Regions from separate parts of the Streptomyces sp. MB09-01 genome, predicted to be linked through region 2. Evidence: riboswitches for the same ligand, from Rfam matches in the RefSeq annotation. Region 2 holds a riboswitch; the other holds the start of a gene.

Evidence for each region. A riboswitch is a leader RNA that binds a small molecule or an ion and turns the genes downstream of it on or off. The one in region 2 is predicted to bind guanidine.
Region 1: linked by a shared signal. The riboswitch ahead of PV721_RS19880 (Ohr family peroxiredoxin) and the one ahead of PV721_RS26070 (DMT family transporter) in region 2 are both predicted to bind guanidine.

Annotation. Positions count from the first base shown of each region.
Region 1 covers NZ_JARAYQ010000088.1:22,426-30,155, reverse strand. Annotated here, with positions in the region: gene PV721_RS19885 (hypothetical protein) at 223-660, opposite strand; gene PV721_RS19880 (Ohr family peroxiredoxin) at 647-1,099, opposite strand; guanidine-III (ykkC-III) riboswitch at 1,174-1,235, opposite strand; gene PV721_RS19875 (AraC family transcriptional regulator) at 1,292-2,299, opposite strand; gene PV721_RS19870 (type 1 glutamine amidotransferase domain-containing protein) at 2,559-3,335, shown strand; gene PV721_RS19865 (hypothetical protein) at 3,484-5,574, shown strand; gene PV721_RS19860 (protealysin inhibitor emfourin) at 5,686-5,928, opposite strand; gene PV721_RS19855 (GNAT family N-acetyltransferase) at 6,303-6,848, shown strand; gene PV721_RS19850 (glycoside hydrolase family 26 protein) at 7,042-7,730, shown strand, end outside.
Region 2 covers NZ_JARAYQ010000139.1:45-7,774, forward strand. Annotated here, with positions in the region: partial or broken gene PV721_RS26065 (transglycosylase domain-containing protein) at 1-1,634, shown strand, start outside; gene PV721_RS26070 (DMT family transporter) at 1,651-1,971, opposite strand; guanidine-III (ykkC-III) riboswitch at 2,003-2,072, opposite strand; gene PV721_RS26075 (GroES family chaperonin) at 2,136-2,477, opposite strand; gene PV721_RS26080 (DUF3618 domain-containing protein) at 2,521-2,841, opposite strand; gene bcp (thioredoxin-dependent thiol peroxidase) at 2,946-3,413, shown strand; tRNA gene PV721_RS26090 (tRNA-Leu) at 3,603-3,686, shown strand; gene rdgB (RdgB/HAM1 family non-canonical purine NTP pyrophosphatase) at 3,743-4,357, opposite strand; gene PV721_RS26100 (hypothetical protein) at 4,365-4,745, opposite strand; gene rph (ribonuclease PH) at 4,851-5,576, opposite strand; gene PV721_RS26110 (PTS glucose/sucrose transporter subunit IIB) at 5,672-5,998, opposite strand; gene PV721_RS26115 (PTS transporter subunit EIIC) at 6,137-7,438, shown strand.

The DNA of each region.
Region 1 (7,730 bases), on a different contig from region 2:
GCCGTCCTGGACATCGCCCTAACACCCCGCGCCATCGGACCCGCGCCGCTCCAGCAGGTGTGAAGCCGGCATCGCCGCTCATGGCGGCCACCGCAGGACCACCGCCGGGAAGCCACACGCGGGAGGCCACACGGGAAGCCACAGGCGGCAGGTCACCGGCGGCAGGCCATAGGCGGGAAGCCACCGCCGGGAGGCCACACCTGGGAGGTCACCAGCGGGAGGTCACAGCCGCCAGTACGTCCCCGCATCGGAATCGACGTGCACCACGTGCCGGCCGACGCGCACCACCTGGTGGTCCGGGCCGGACCAGGAACCGGCGGCACCGGCTGCGCCGGACAGCGGAGTCCAGATCTCCAGGAAGGTACTGCCATCCGCGTTGGTGCCCCGCTCGACCAGGTTGACACCCTCCCACCGGAAAACGCCCACATCCTCACCGGGCTCGCCCCTGAGGTGGTGGAAACGCACCTGCGAGCCGTCGACGGACGTCGTCCCGGCAAAACCCCGACTGTCGGCGTAATACAACCCCGCCTGCAACCACACCACTTCACGGTCCTCGACAACAGGTCCGCCGTTGCGGCTGATACCGCGCCGCAACCACGCACCGTACCCGGGCACCGGCACCGGCACACCACCCACCGACACCGGCTCAGACCCGGCCATCAACGGCAAGATCATCCACAGCCACAAGCATCAACGGCACATTGCCCCGCACCGCCTGCGAGTACGGACAGACCGCGTCCGCCCGCTCCAGCAAAGGCTGAAGGTCCACCGCCCGCCACCCCGGCAAACTCACCGTGAGGACCACCGCAAGTCCGTAACCCGCAGCCGTGTCCGTGGTGCCGAGCTCCACTTCACAGGCCACGCGCGCGGCGGAGGCATCCGCCCCGAACTCGGCGGCGACCTCCGCAAACGCGGAGGTGAAACAGGCCGCAAAACCGGCCGCGAACAACTGCTCGGGATTGGTGGTGCCGGGCACCTTCTTGCGCGGCGGGGCCAGGCGCACGTCCAGCCGGCCGTCGTCCGTGCGGACGGATCCGGTGCGGCCGCCGACGGCATGCGCGGTCGTCCGGTACAGGCTGCGGGTAAGTGGCACGGTCATGGATTCGGCCCATCTGGCTCGACGAGAACGCTGCCCGGGTGCGGACAACGGACGGCACTGCTCGTGCAGCACCTCACGCGTCGTCGTGCGTAACCGGGTACGGCGCATCTCGTCCGGGGCCAGGAATCCGACCGCCGGACAATCTAGCAACGGTGACGGCCGGCCCGGGGCCTTGCCCCACGGTGAAGTTCCTCACCCGCCGGACCCGGGCCGAAACCGACTGCGGTACGCCCCCGGCGGCATGCCCTCCCACCGGGTGAACGCCCGAACCAGAGCCGTCGCACCACTCAGCCCCACAAGCAAGCCGATCCGATCCAACGGCAAGACCGTCGTCTCCAGCAACCACCTCGCCCGACCATGACGGGCAGCGTCGAGGAGCGCGCGCCATGACGTGCCCTCCGCGTACAGGGCCCTGCGCAGGGTTCGGACGCTGAGGTTGAGTTCCTTGGCAGGGCCTTCGGGACCCGCGTCCTCGAGCGCGGCCTGTTCCAGCCACTGCCGTACGCGCTCGGCCACGGTCACCGCCGTGGCGGCGGACAGCTGGTGCAGGAGCCGGTCGGCGTAAGCCCGGTGCAGGGCGTTGAGCGTCGGATCGTAGAGGGGGCGGCGCCTGTCGAGGTCCTCGTCGGCGACCGTGATCGCGTTCTCCGGGGCGTCGAAGGTGACGGGGCAGCCGAGGACCCGGGCGTAGGGCTCGGCCGAGCCCGCGCGGGGGTGGGCGAACGACGCGGCCAGGGGCGCCCAGTCGTCGCCGGTGATCCAGCGGGCCGCCCGCACCATGCTGCTGACGACCGCCTCCACCTGCTGGGGGTGCATGGCGGCCGGGCCGACCGTCGGCCGGTAGCAGATCCGGCCGACGCCGCCGCGACGGTGCAGGGTCACCGTGCCCGCCTGGCTCACCAGGGGGTGGTAGCGCTCGGCCGCCTGCGCGGCGTCCGCGAGGCTGGCGGAGGTGAGGACGAGGTGGCCCAGGATGTGCAGGCCTTCGGGCCGGATCCGGTCGCCCACCAGGAGCCCGGTGTGCGGGCCGGCATTCCGGGCGTGGAGCACCTCGTCCCACAGGGCGCGCATCTCGCCGTACTCCAGCCGCTCCGTGGGCAGGGCCCAGGAACCGGACGGCCCGCCGCTGCCCTCTGCCGTCGCACTCAGGACGGCGAGGGCGTACGACGCGGTGACGGAGGGCGACCCGGTGGTGGACACGGCCGCCAGTCAATGCGGGCACATCACCCCCGTCAATACCGTCCGCCGCCGTGGGACGAGCGCGGGGGGGGCGGGTTCGGAAGTCAACGCATTGGCCGCCGGAGTGAATGACGGGGCCGCGGGCCGCTCCTAAGGTCGGCCTTCGGACACCGAGGGGATCAGGGTCCCCCGGGGCGCCGGGATGCCGGGCAATCCGGAAAATCCAGGGAAGCCGGGGGAAGCGTGCTGCCCTGATCACCACCGCTCAGAGGAGTACGCCGTGATTCTCTTCCTGCTCCCCGCAGGCGACTACGACCCGACCGAGGCGGCGGTGCCGTGGGCCGCATTGCGGGACGCCGGCTTCGAGGTGCGGTTCGCAACCCCCGGCGGGAAGGTCGCGCTCGCCGACCCCAGGCTCACGGACCTCGGCTTCTCCTGGCTGTCGCCCTGGCTGATGACCCGCCGCGCCGAGCTGGCCGCCTACCGGCGCCTCACCGAGGACCCCCATTTCCTCGCCCCCTGCTCGTACGCGGATGTCGACCCGGCCGAGATCACGGGCCTCTTCGTGCCCGGTGGCCACGCCACCGGCATGCGGACGCTGCTCGAGGACGCCACCGCCCAGCGGCTGTTCGCCCGGATCTTCACTCAGGGCCTGCCGGTGGGGGCCGTCTGCCACGGCGTACTGCTCGCCGCCCGGGCCGTGGATCCCGCCACCGGGCGCTCGGTCCTCCACGGCCGGCGGACGACGGCCCTGACGTCCCTGCTGGAGCTGACGGGCTGGAACCTCACGCGGTTCTGGCTGGGGCGCTACTACCGCACGTACAGCACCACCGTGCAGCAGGAGGTCACCGCGGCGCTCGCCGATCCGCGCCACTTCCTCGCCGGCCCGCCGCTGCCCGTCCGCGACACCGCCGCCCGGCCCGGACGCGGCTTCGCCGTCAAGGACGCCAACTACGTCTCCGCGCGGTGGCCCGGCGACTGCCACCGCCTGGCGGCGGAGTACGTGGCCCTGGTCCGCGCCCATGCGGCGGGACCGGTGCAGCACCACTCGGGTTGAGCCCGGCTCCCGCATCGCGCGGGCCGGCGACCGCAGACCATCTCCGCAGTGTCATGAACGCTTCGTGAAAGGGATGGGAGGGATGGCGATGAACCGACGAAGAGCCTTCGGACGGAGCCGCTACCTGTTAGCCGGCCTGGTCCTCGCGATGGTCACCCTGGTACTCGGCCCCGCGGCCGCCGGCGCGTCGGCGGGACCGCAGTGGTGGGAGCCCGTGGCGCGCCCGGCGCCGGACTCGCAGGTCAACGTCACCGGGGAGCCGTTCACCGGGACCGACGCCCAGGGCCGGGTCCGCGGATACGTCGACGGGCACGTCCACCTGATGTCCGACGAGGGCTTCGGCGGCCGGCTGGTCTGCGGGAAGGTCTTCTCCACGGCGGGGGTGACGGACGCCCTCAAGGACTGCCCGGAGCACTATCCGAACGGCGTCCTCGCCCTCTTCGACATGATCACCAAGGGCGGTGACGGCCGGCACGACCCCAACGGCTGGCCGGCGTTCCGCGACTGGCCGGCCCATGACTCCGCCACCCACCAGCAGACCTACTACGCCTGGGTGGAGCGGGCCTGGCGGGGCGGCCAGCGGATCCTGGTGAACGACATGGTCACCAACGGGGTGATCTGCTCGCTCTACTTCTTCAAGGACCGCGGCTGCGACGAGATGACCGCGATCAGGCTCCAGATCCAGAAGACGTACGAACTCCAGGCCTACGTCGACGCCATGTACGGCGGCGCGGGCAAGGGCTGGTTCCGGGTCGTCACCGAGCCCGACCAGGCGCGCAAGGTCATCCAGGAGGGCAAGCTCGCCGTCGTCCTCGGGGTGGAGACGTCCGAACCGTTCGGCTGCAAGCAGGTGCTGGACAGCGCCCGCTGCACCATGGCCGACATCGACCGCGGCCTGGACGAACTGCACCGCCTGGGCGTGCGCAGCATGTTCCTGTGCCACAAGTTCGACAACGCCCTGTGCGGGGTCCGGTTCGACTCGGGCACCCAGGGCATGGCCATCAACGCCGGCCAGTTCCTGTCGACGGGGACCTTCTGGAGCACGGAGGCCTGCACCGGCCCCGAGCACGACAACCCGATCGGCTTCGGGCTCGCCGCCGGGCCGGCGGCAGAGGGCCATCAGCACGCAGACGCCACCGGGACGACCGAGGACACCGGAAATACGGGCGGCACGGGAACGTCCCAAGCGGAGGCGGAGGCGGAGGCCCGGATTCGCGACGCCCTGCCGGAAGGTGTGGAACTCCCGCAGTACGGAACTTCCTTGCAGGCAGCGCAGTGCAACCGCCGGGGCCTGACCGCACTGGGCGAGTACGCGGTGCTGGGCATGATGAAGCGCAGCATGATGCTGGAGATCGACCACATGAGCGTCAAGGCGGCGAACCAGGCGCTGCGCGTGCTCGAAGCCGAGCGCTATTCCGGCGTCCTGTCCACGCACGGCTGGATGGACGAGAACTGGACCGAGCGTGTCTACCGCCTGGGCGGCTTCATCACCGGCCACATGTACGAGGCTCCCGCGTTCACGGCCGAGGCGCGCAGACATGCCGCCCTGCGCGCCAAGTACGGCGCCGGGTACGGCATCGGCACCGACATGAACGGCTTCGCCTGGCTCCCCGGCCCCAGGGCCGCGGCCGGCAACCCCGTCCGGTACCCCTTCCGCAGCCCGGACGGCGGCTCGGTCCTCGACCGCCAGGTCACCGGCTCGCGCGTCTGGGACGTCAACACGGACGGCGGCGGCACCCACTACGGCCTCGTTCCGGACTGGATCGAGGACATCCGGGTGACCGGCGGCCAGGACGTGGTGGACGAGCTCATGCAGGGCGCCGAGGGCTATTTGCGCACGTGGGAGGGCGCCCGTGGCCACACCACCCCCTACGTACCCCTGGTCCGCGGCTACCGCCCCCACGCCGGGCACCTGGCCTCCTCACGCCCCCTGCCGGCCGGGTTCACCCACGAGGCGGTGTGGAAGGTGCTGCGGGACCCCGCACCCGGCACGGTCCGGCTCTACGAGTGCAAGGTGGCGGACCATTCGCTGCTGACCCCCGATCCGGGCTGCGAGGGCCGGCAGCCCCTCGGCGCGGTCAAATACGTGTACACCAAGGCGGTGCCGGGCTCGGTGCCCCTCTACCGGTGCTACATACCGTCCGTCTTCGACCACTTCGTCTCCAACAGAGCCGATTGCGAAGGGCCTTACGCGAGGGAGGGCCTGCTCGGCTACGCCATGGCGGCGACCACGCCGTAGCACCGGGCGTCAGGGCGCCCCCGGAACGTGCGGCCCGGGGGCACCTTGGCGTGGGCCGGTCTCCTCGGGGCCGCGGCCCGGTGGTTCCGGGCGCGGCCCCCGTGAGGCCGGTCAGGCGCCTTCGTCCAGGACGGTGCGGATCAGCGCCCGCTGGGCGTCGGACAGGCAGGAGTCCTGGAGATCGAGCACCTCGTCGTCGACGGTGATCCGGTAGTGATAGCCGTCGGCCAGTGGCGCTACGGCCCGTTGCGCAAGGTCCTCCAGCTCGGCCGCGTCCGCACGGCCCGACGTGTTGAGGGCACGGAGCTTCTCGTAGCCGGCGAAGCCTCCCGAGCGGGTGACGGTGATCAGCATGATGGTTCCTCCCTGTTCCCGGTGGTGTCACTCGGCCTGCGTGTCGCAGCCACTCCCGCGGATGCCCCGAACACCGGCCCTCTGTCGCGGGCCGGGGTACGGGCGCCACGAACGTCCGGAAAGCGCCGCTGCGTGGCCGGGTTGTCGGTAGCGGGCCGGATGCGGTGAAGCCGGAGGTGCGGGTGGGACGTTTCGGGTGTCGGGGGCGGGAGTGAGGAGCGTAGGCGTACGGCCGCGGGCAGGATCGCGGCCCGGGACCGTGATCGATGTGCTCGCCGGGCCGTCCTCTAGGTTGACTTCGTGATCTTGCCCTGAGGGCGGTGAAGAGCCGCCGGGGCGCGCGTTTGCACTCAGTGTGGGAGGCCGGGTTGACCGTGGTGGCGTTCGAGCAGATCGAGGATTTCGACGAGGTCGTAAGGCAGTTGGATGCGGTGGTGCCCGTCTACGGGGAGGTCTATGCGGAGGCGCCGTACGACGAGGGTCCCCAGGACGCCGTCGACTTCCTCACGCGTGCGCGCCGGCAAGCGGCACGGGACGGCTTCCGCCTCGTCCTGGCGCGGGCCTCCGGCGAGATCGCCGGCTTTTCGTACGGCTTCTGGCTCCCCGCGGATACCGGCTGGTGGAGCGCCGTGCGGGCGCCCCTCGGGGATGCCTTCGTGGAAGAGACCGGCCGGAGGACCTTCAACCTCGCCGAGCTCGCGGTGCGGAGGGGGTGGCGCCGGCAGGGCATCGCCGCAGAGCTGCACCGGCGTCTGATAGCCGGCCTGGAGGCCGAGCGGATCGCGCTCACGATGCGGCCGGAGCCTGAGGCAGCGCCCGCACAGGCGGCGTACGGAGCTTGGGGCTACCGGAACGTCGGCCGGGCTCAGTACGGGGACGCGTCCCCCGCGTACGACGTCATGGTGCTGCCCCTGCGCTGAGCGGCCGCGGCACGACGCCCCTGGCCGAAGTCGCGGCGCGTCCGGGTGGCGGCCTTCACCCGGTCGGGCCAAGCGGAGGCGGCCCACTGCCGCGAATGGCCCAGGATCGGGACACCGGGCAGGCCGTGAATCGGATGAGATGCCTAACGTCGCAGAGGCAGGCAGATCGGTTCACGGAGCTCACGGAGGTGTCATGTCCCATCGAGGCCGCTGGCTGGCGGGCGCCTGCACGAGTACGGTCGCAGCCGCCCTCCTCGTCACCGGGGGCGCCTTCGCGCCACCGCCGCGGGACGTTGCCCGTACGGGTGGCGGGGCCGAGGTCGCCGTGGGCGCCTACCTCCACTACGGCTCGCCCGGCGTCGAGAGGATGCAGGGACTCTCGAGCTGGCTCGGGGGTACCGACCTGCGCGCCGGGCACACCTACCTGCCCGGCGACACCTGGTCGAACATCGAGGGAGCACCCGATTCCCTGCGCAGCTGGGCACGGTGGCGCAAGGCGAGGGCCGATCGGCTGTTCGTCCTGAACGTGCCCATGCAGGAGCACAACGAGGGCGGCGTCCCCGACCACCGGGTCGCCGAGCTGATCCGCGCCGGCGCGCAGGGTGAGCACGACCACCACTACCGGCGGCTGGCCGAGCGTCTGGTCGACCTCGGGGTGCCGGACACGGTGATCGTGCTCGGGTGGGAGATGAACGGCTTCGACTACACCCACCGATGCCGGCCCGACCCCGAGAACTGGAAGAGGTACTGGCGGCGCATCGTGGCTGCCATGCGCTCGGTGGAGGGGCAGCACTTCCGTTTCGATTTCGCCCCCAATCGCGGCAGCGACGCGATCGCCTGGACCAGCTGCTATCCCGGTGACGACGTGGTCGACGTCATCGG
Region 2 (7,730 bases):
CCCGCTGGAACTACGTGCTCGACGGCATGGTCAAGAAGGGCTGGCTGTCCGAGACCGAGCGCGCCACGACGCAGTTCCCCGAGCCCGGCAAGGTCCGCGCGGCCGCGGGCCTGTCCGGCCAGCGCGGCTACCTGGTGGAGGCGATCAAGGACTACATCGTCGAGAACAAGATCCTCGACGACAAGACCCTCGCCGAGGGCGGCTACCGGATCACCTCCACCATCGACAAGCGCCGCCAGAACGCCTTCGTCGCCGCCGTCGACGAACAGATGGTCGGCAAGCTCGACCCCGAAACGCGCAAGGCGGACCGGCTGGTGCGCGCCGGCGGGGTCTCCATCGACCCGGCCACCGGCAAGGTCGTCGCCATGTACGGCGGCATCGACTACACCAAGCAGTACGTCAACAACGCGACCCGGCACGACTACCAGGTCGCCTCCACCTTCAAGCCGTTCGTCTTCGCCTCGGCCGTCGAGAACGGCTCCCGCACCCAGGACGGCCGCCGGATCACCCCGAACACCGTGTACAACGGCGACAACAGGCGCCCGGTCGTCGGCGGCCGGATCCGCTTCAACCCCGAGAACGAGGGCCAGGTCTCGTACGGGAACATCACCGTCAACACCGCCACCGACCTCTCCGTCAACGCCGTGTACGCCCAGATGGTCGTCGACGTCGGCACCGGCAAGGTCAAGCGGACCGCCATCGACCTCGGCATCCCCGAGGACACCCCCAACTTCGTTCCGGGCCCCGCCATGGCGCTCGGCACGATGCAGGCCAGCGTCCTCGACATGGCCCAGGCCTACGCGACCCTCGCCGACCACGGCCGCCGCACCCCGTACACCTTCCTGGAGAAGATCACCAAGGGCGGCGACACGATCGGCCTGCCCGAGCGCACCCCCGCCCAGGCCATCGGCCGCGAAGCCGCCGACACCACCACCTCCATGCTGGTCAGCGTCGTGGACAACGGCACCGGTACGGCGGCCCTCGCCGCCGGCCATCCGGCCGCCGGCAAGACCGGCACCGGGGAACTGGACCGCTCGGCCTGGTTCGCGGCCTACACCCCGAACCTCGTCACGGTCGTCTCGATGATGGGCCAGGACCCGGACACCGGAACCCTGCAGTCGCTCTACGGCGCCCTCGGCGAGCCCCGTATCGGCGGCGGCGGCTACCCGGCCCGGATCTGGGCCGCCTACACGAAGACCGCCCTGGAGGGCACCGACCCCGTCGACTTCGACCTGGAACTCCAGCCGGGCGGGGCGCAGCCCCCGCCGCCCTCCCCGGAATCCAACCCTCCGCAGCAGACGCCGGACGACGAGCTCACGCCCACGCCGCCGCTACGGCCGACCCGGCCCACGGGCGGACAGGACAACGGCGGCCGCGACAACGGCGGCCAGAACCAAGGGGGTCGGAACAACGGCGGCCAGAACCAGGGGGGACAGGACAACGGCGGCCAGAACAACGGCGGCCAGGACCAGGGCGGTCAGAACAACGGGGGCCAGAACAACGGCGGCCAGACGCAGGGCGGTCAGGACGACGGCGGCACCACCCAGGGCACCCAGGGGACGACGGGCACCCAGGGCGCCGACGGCGGGCCGGCCGACGGCCAGCGCCCTCCACCGTCGGCGTTCCTCGAATGACCGCCGACGCGGGCGGTCAGTGACCGGAGGTCACCTTCAGCCCCACCACGGCGACCAGCAGCAGACAGATGAAGAAGATCCGGGAGGCGGTGACGGGCTCGCCCAGCACCGCCATACCGAGCACGGCCGCGCCGGCGGCGCCGATGCCCACCCACACCCCGTACGCGGTACCGATGGGCAGGGTCTTCGCGGCGTAGGACAGCAGCACCATGCTCGCGACGATCCCGGCGCCCGTGAACACGCTGGGCCAGAGCCGGGTGAAGCCTTCGGTGAATTTCATGCCGATCGACCAGCCGACTTCGATCACACCGGCGACGACAAGAAGAACCCAGGCCATGACGGCACCTCCGAGACATCGAGCGATACGGGGTGCGTCGTCTTGTCGTACCCGGTACGGCGCGTCTCGTCGGGTTCTCCTCCACCGTAGCAAAAGGCAGCGAAAAGGGCCGGTGACCAAGGCCACCAGCCCTTCCTCGACTCAGCTCGGGAGCGCGCGCACGCTCACAGGTACAGGCCGGTGGAGTCCTCCGACCCCTCCAGCCGCTCCGCGGCCACGGCGTGCAGGTCCCGCTCGCGCATCAGCACGTACGTCGCGCCCCGCACCTCGACCTCGGCGCGGTCCTCGGGGTCGTACAGGACCCGGTCCCCGGGCTCGACCGTCCGTACGTTCTGCCCGACCGCGACCACCTCGGCCCAGGCCAGCCGCTTGCCCACCGCGGCCGTCGCCGGAATCAGGATGCCGCCGCCCGAGCGGCGCTCGCCCTCCGGCAGGTCGGACTTCACGAGCACGCGGTCGTGCAGCATGCGGATGGGCAGCTTGTCGTGGGTGGTGTTCTCGCTCACGATCCGAACCTACCTGCCCGCGCCCGCCCCGTGCCGCTCAGGGTCACGCGCGCCTGCGTCGTGCCGACAGGACAAGCACACCGACGACACCCACCGCGAGCAGGGCGACCGGCACGATCCGCTCGGGGCGCGGAGTCCCGTCTTCGTTGCGCAGGCCGTCCCGCAGGTCCGTCACGATGCGGTTCACCGTGACGAAGGCCCGCCCGGCCGTGTGGTCGACGGTCGAGGCGACCCGGGCCCGTGCATCCCCGATGATCGTCTTCGGGTGCACGCGCACGCCGATCTCGTCGAGCGTCTCGGCGAGCTGCTCGCGGCGGCGGACGATGTCCGCCTCGATCTGTGCGGGAGTCCTGGCTTCAGGCACCGCGCTGCCTCCGTCGTCGTGGTCCGGTGGGGGGTAGTCCCCGGTGAACAGTCTGTCAGCTTAGTCTCGAGACGTACCGATCCCCTCTTGAGGAGACTGTCCAGATGAGCGAGCGACTCCAGCCGGGCGACACCGCCCCCGCCTTCACCCTGCCCGACGCGGACGGCAACGAGGTCTCGCTCGCCGACCACAAGGGCCGCAAGGTGATCGTGTACTTCTACCCGTCCGCGCTGACGCCGGGCTGCACGAAGCAGGCCTGCGACTTCACGGACAACCTGGCCGTCCTGGCCACGGCCGGCTACGACGTCATCGGCGTCTCCCCGGACAAGCCGGAGAAGCTGGCGAAGTTCCGCGAGCAGGAAAGCCTGAAGGTCACCCTGGTCAGCGACCCGGAGAAGGAAACCCTGGCGGCGTACGGCGCGTACGGCGAGAAGAAGCTGTACGGCAAGACGGTCACCGGAGTCATCCGCTCCACGGTGGTCGTCGATGAGGCGGGCAAGGTCGAGCACGCCTTCTACAACGTCAAGGCCACGGGCCACGTAGCCAAGATCATCAAGGACCTGGGCATCTGACCCACCCGCGCCCACCACAGCGGCGCACCGACCCGGCGCGGGCCGCTCCGCTTTCCGCATGGGGCCCGCGCCCCAACTGCCACTCGTTGACGGACACGTGGTGCCGAAACCCTCACGCCAAGGCTCCCGCCCTCCCCTTAGACTGAGCGCAGCCCGGTCGGACTCAATGTCTGAATGGGGCGACATGTCGCGGTTGTGGTGGAATTGGCAGTCACGCTGGGTTTAGGTCCCAGTGGGGTAAAACCCGTGGGGGTTCGAGTCCCCCCAACCGCACGTCAACGCCGAAGGCCCCGTACCGGTTGCGTACGGGGCCTTCGGCGTGTCGCGCGTCAGCCCAGGAGTTCTCGGACCACCGGGACGAGGGCGCGGAAGGCCTGGCCCCGGTGGGAGATGGCGTTCTTTTCCGCCGGGGTGAGTTCCGCGCAGGTTCGGGATTCGCCCAGGGGCTGGAGGATCGGGTCGTAGCCGAAGCCGCCCGTGCCGGACGGGGCGTGGCGGAGGGTGCCCAGGAGGCGGCCCTCGACGACGCGTTCCGTGCCGTCGGGGAGGGCGAGGGCGGCCGCGCAGAAGAAGTGCGCGCCGCGGTGCTCGTCGGCGATGTCCCCGAGCTGGGCCAGCAGGAGGTCGAGGTTCGCCTTGTCGTCTCCGTGCGCACCGGCCCAGCGGGCCGAGAAGATGCCGGGGGCGCCGTTCAGGACGTCCACGCAGAGGCCGGAGTCGTCGGCGACCGCCGGGAGGCCGGTGGCCTGCGCGAGGGCGTGCGCCTTGAGGAGGGCGTTCTCGGCGAAGGTGACCCCGGTCTCCTTGACGTCCGGGATCTCCGGGTACGCGTCCGCGCCGACCAACTCGTGAGGCAGGCCGGCTTCGGACAGGATGGCGTGGAGCTCGGAGACTTTGCCCGCGTTGCGGGTGGCCAGGATCAGGCGGCTGGGCGTCGAGGTCATGCGGCCATTATCCCGGGGTGCAGACCTTGGAGATCTCGCTGGCCGCGTCCGCGACCGGCTGGATGTCCGGGACGCTGTTGCCGCTCTCGATGGAGGTGCGGACGTTCTTCACCGCGGTGTTCATCGAGTCGATGGCCTTGCCCAGGTCGGTGTTGTCCGTCTGGTCGCCGATCTTCTTGAGGTTCGCCTCGATCTGGTCGAGCGCGTTCTGGGCGTCCTGCGGGCTGTTGCCCGCCTGGGAGACGGCCTGCTGGAGGTCGTTCGCGCCGTCGGTGATGGCCACCGCCGTGTTCGCGCAGTCCATTGCCGTGGAGATCGCGTCGCAGGCGGACAGGGCCGGGACGGTCAGTACGGCGGCCACGGCTATGGCCGCGAGGCGGAGCTTCATGCGGTTCTCCCCGGGAGCAGGATTCGGATGCGTGGACGGGCGCACGGCTGTGACACCGTGCGCCCGTGTCTTGCTAGACGCCGGGCCGGGCCCGGCGGTTGCCGCCTAGAGTTCGAGTGCGCCCAGCTGGATGGCTTCCAGGTCCGCGCAGCCGCCGGCGGCGAGGTCGAGGAGGGCGTTCAGTTCCTTGCGGTCGAAGGGCTCGCCCTCGGCGGTGCCCTGGACCTCGACGAAACGGCCGTCGCCGGTGCAGACCACGTTCATGTCGGTCTCGGCGCGCACGTCTTCCTCGTAGCAGAGGTCGAGGAGCGGGACGCCGTCGACGATGCCGACGCTGACGGCGGCGACGGTGCCGGTCAGCGGCTTGCGGCCGGCCTTGATGAGCTTCTTCTGCTGGCCCCATGCGACGGCGTCGGCGAGGGCGACGTAGGCGCCGGTGATGGCGGCGGTGCGGGTGCCGCCGTCGGCCTGGAGGACGTCGCAGTCCAGGACGATGGTGTTCTCGCCGAGGGCCTTGTAGTCGATGACGGCGCGCAGCGAGCGGCCGATGAGGCGGGAGATCTCGTGGGTGCGCCCGCCGATCTTGCCGCGTACGGATTCGCGGTCGCCGCGGGTGTTGGTGGAGCGCGGCAGCATCGAGTACTCGGAGGTGACCCAGCCTTCGCCGCTGCCCTTGCGCCAGCGCGGGACGCCTTCGGTGAAGGAGGCGGTGCAGAAGACCTTGGTGTCTCCGAAGGAGATGAGGACGGAGCCCTCGGCGTGCTTGCTCCATCCGCGTTCGATGGTGACCGGGCGGAGCTGTTCGGGCGTACGGCCGTCGATGCGAGACATGGCTCCGAGCCTAGTCCCTGTGGTGGAACGCGAAGACCCCGTCCGGGTGGTTCCGGGACGGGGTCCGCCGTGTGGCCGGCCTCAAGGGGTTCGGGTCACATCATGTCTTCGATGTCGGCGGCGATCGGGTCGGCGTCGGTGCCGATGACGACCTGGATCGCGGTGCCCATCTTGACGACGCCGTGGGCGCCGGCGGCCTTGAGTGCGGCTTCGTCGACGAGGTCGGGGTTGACGACCTCGGTGCGCAGGCGGGTGATGCAGCCCTCGACCTCTTCGATGTTGTCGATGCCGCCGAGCCCGGCGACGATCTTCTCAGCCTTGGTGGCCATGTGTTTCTCCCTGAGTGTTTCGAAGAACGAGTCTCGGCGCGGCCGGTAACACGGAGAGCCACCTGTACGGTCCGCTTTGTCACGGTAACGCACGGTTGGCGCATCTACACGAGCGCATGCCCGGCCCCTGCCGAATGATGACGATCAGCAGCAACCTGCCCACAACTGGTCTACACCAGTGTGCCGCAAGTGTTGCGGCAGCCAAAAACGGGCCGGTCAGGGAGGACGCCGATGAGCGCGAGCATCTCCGAAGCAGCGCCACGCCCGTCGTGGCGGAACCACCTGTTCCAAGGGCTGCAGAGAATGGGGCGGAGCCTTCAGCTCCCGATCGCCGTACTGCCCGCGGCAGGCATCCTGTTGCGGCTGGGACAGCCGGACGTCTTCGGCGCGGACGGCCTGCAGTGGACGGACGTCGCCAACGTGATGGCGGGCGCGGGCGGGGCGCTGCTCGACCCCGACCTCGGCCTCCCGCTCCTCTTCTGCATCGGCGTCGCGATCGGCATGGCGAAGAAGGCGGACGGTTCGACCGCCCTCGCGGCCACGGCGGGCTTCCTCGTCTACCGGGGGGTGCTGCACGCGTTCCCGAACGAGTGCCCGGAGGGGAGCCGGAACGTCGGGGGCGGGTGCCTGGGGCAGAACGACACCTTCATCGCCTTCACCTACCAGAACCCGGGCGTCTTCGGCGGCATCATCATGGGCCTGCTCGCGGCCTGGCTCTGGCAGCGGTACCACCGGGTGAAGCTGGTGGACTGGCTCGGGTTCTTCAACGGCCGCCGGCTGGTCCCGATCATCACGTCGTTCGCCGCGATCGCCTTCGCCGCGCTCTGCCTGTGGATCTGGCCGCCGGTCGGCGGCGCGCTGGAGAGCTTCTCCGACTGGCTGCGCGGGCTGGGCTCCTGGGGCGGGGGCATCTTCGGCGTCGCGAACCGCGCGCTGCTGGTGATCGGCCTGCACCAGTTCCTGAACGTGCCGATGTGGTTCCAGTTCGGGTCGTACACGGCGCCGGACGGGAAGACGTACCACGGCGACATCAACATGTTCCTGCACGGCGATCCGGACGCGGGCCTGTTCCTGTCCGGCTTCTTCCCGATCATGATGTTCGCACTGCCGGCGGCGGCGCTGGCGATCACGCACTGCGCGAAGCCGCAGCGACGCAAGGAGGTCGGCGGGCTGATGCTGTCGGTGGCGCTGACCTCGTTCGTCACCGGGATCACCGAGCCGCTGGAGTACTCCTTCCTGTTCGTCGCGCCTGCGCTGTACGTGGTGCACGCGCTGCTGACGGGCGTGTCGATGGCGGTGACCTGGGCGCTGGGCGTCCACGACGGCTTCAGCTTCTCGGCGGGCCTGATCGACTACGTCATCAACTGGCGGCTGGCGACGAAACCCTGGCTGATCGTCCCGATCGGCCTGTGCTTCGCGCTCGTCTACTACGTGGTGTTCCGTTTCGCGATCACGAAGTTCAACCTCGCGACGCCCGGCCGGGAGTCGGACGAGGAGATCGCGGCGATGGAGGCGGAGACCACGAAGGCCTGAACCCGCTCCCCGGCAGGGTGGGGAACCCGGTCCGTCAAGGGCCCCCGGATCACGATCCGGGGGCCCTTCTGCATCCACCGGGACATGTGATCCAGGCCACAGGAAATCGAAGGTTCCTTATCTATCCCTCACCGTGTTACAACTGGTCTACACCACAATTGGTGTAGACCACGAGGCGCGTTCGAGCCCCCGTGTATCCCCCCTTTCGAAGACGCCGCCGTCCCCGTTCCCCCCTGGCGGCGCCTTGCCCACTGGAGGACCTTGTGACCACGGCTGCCGCCCCCGCGGCCGA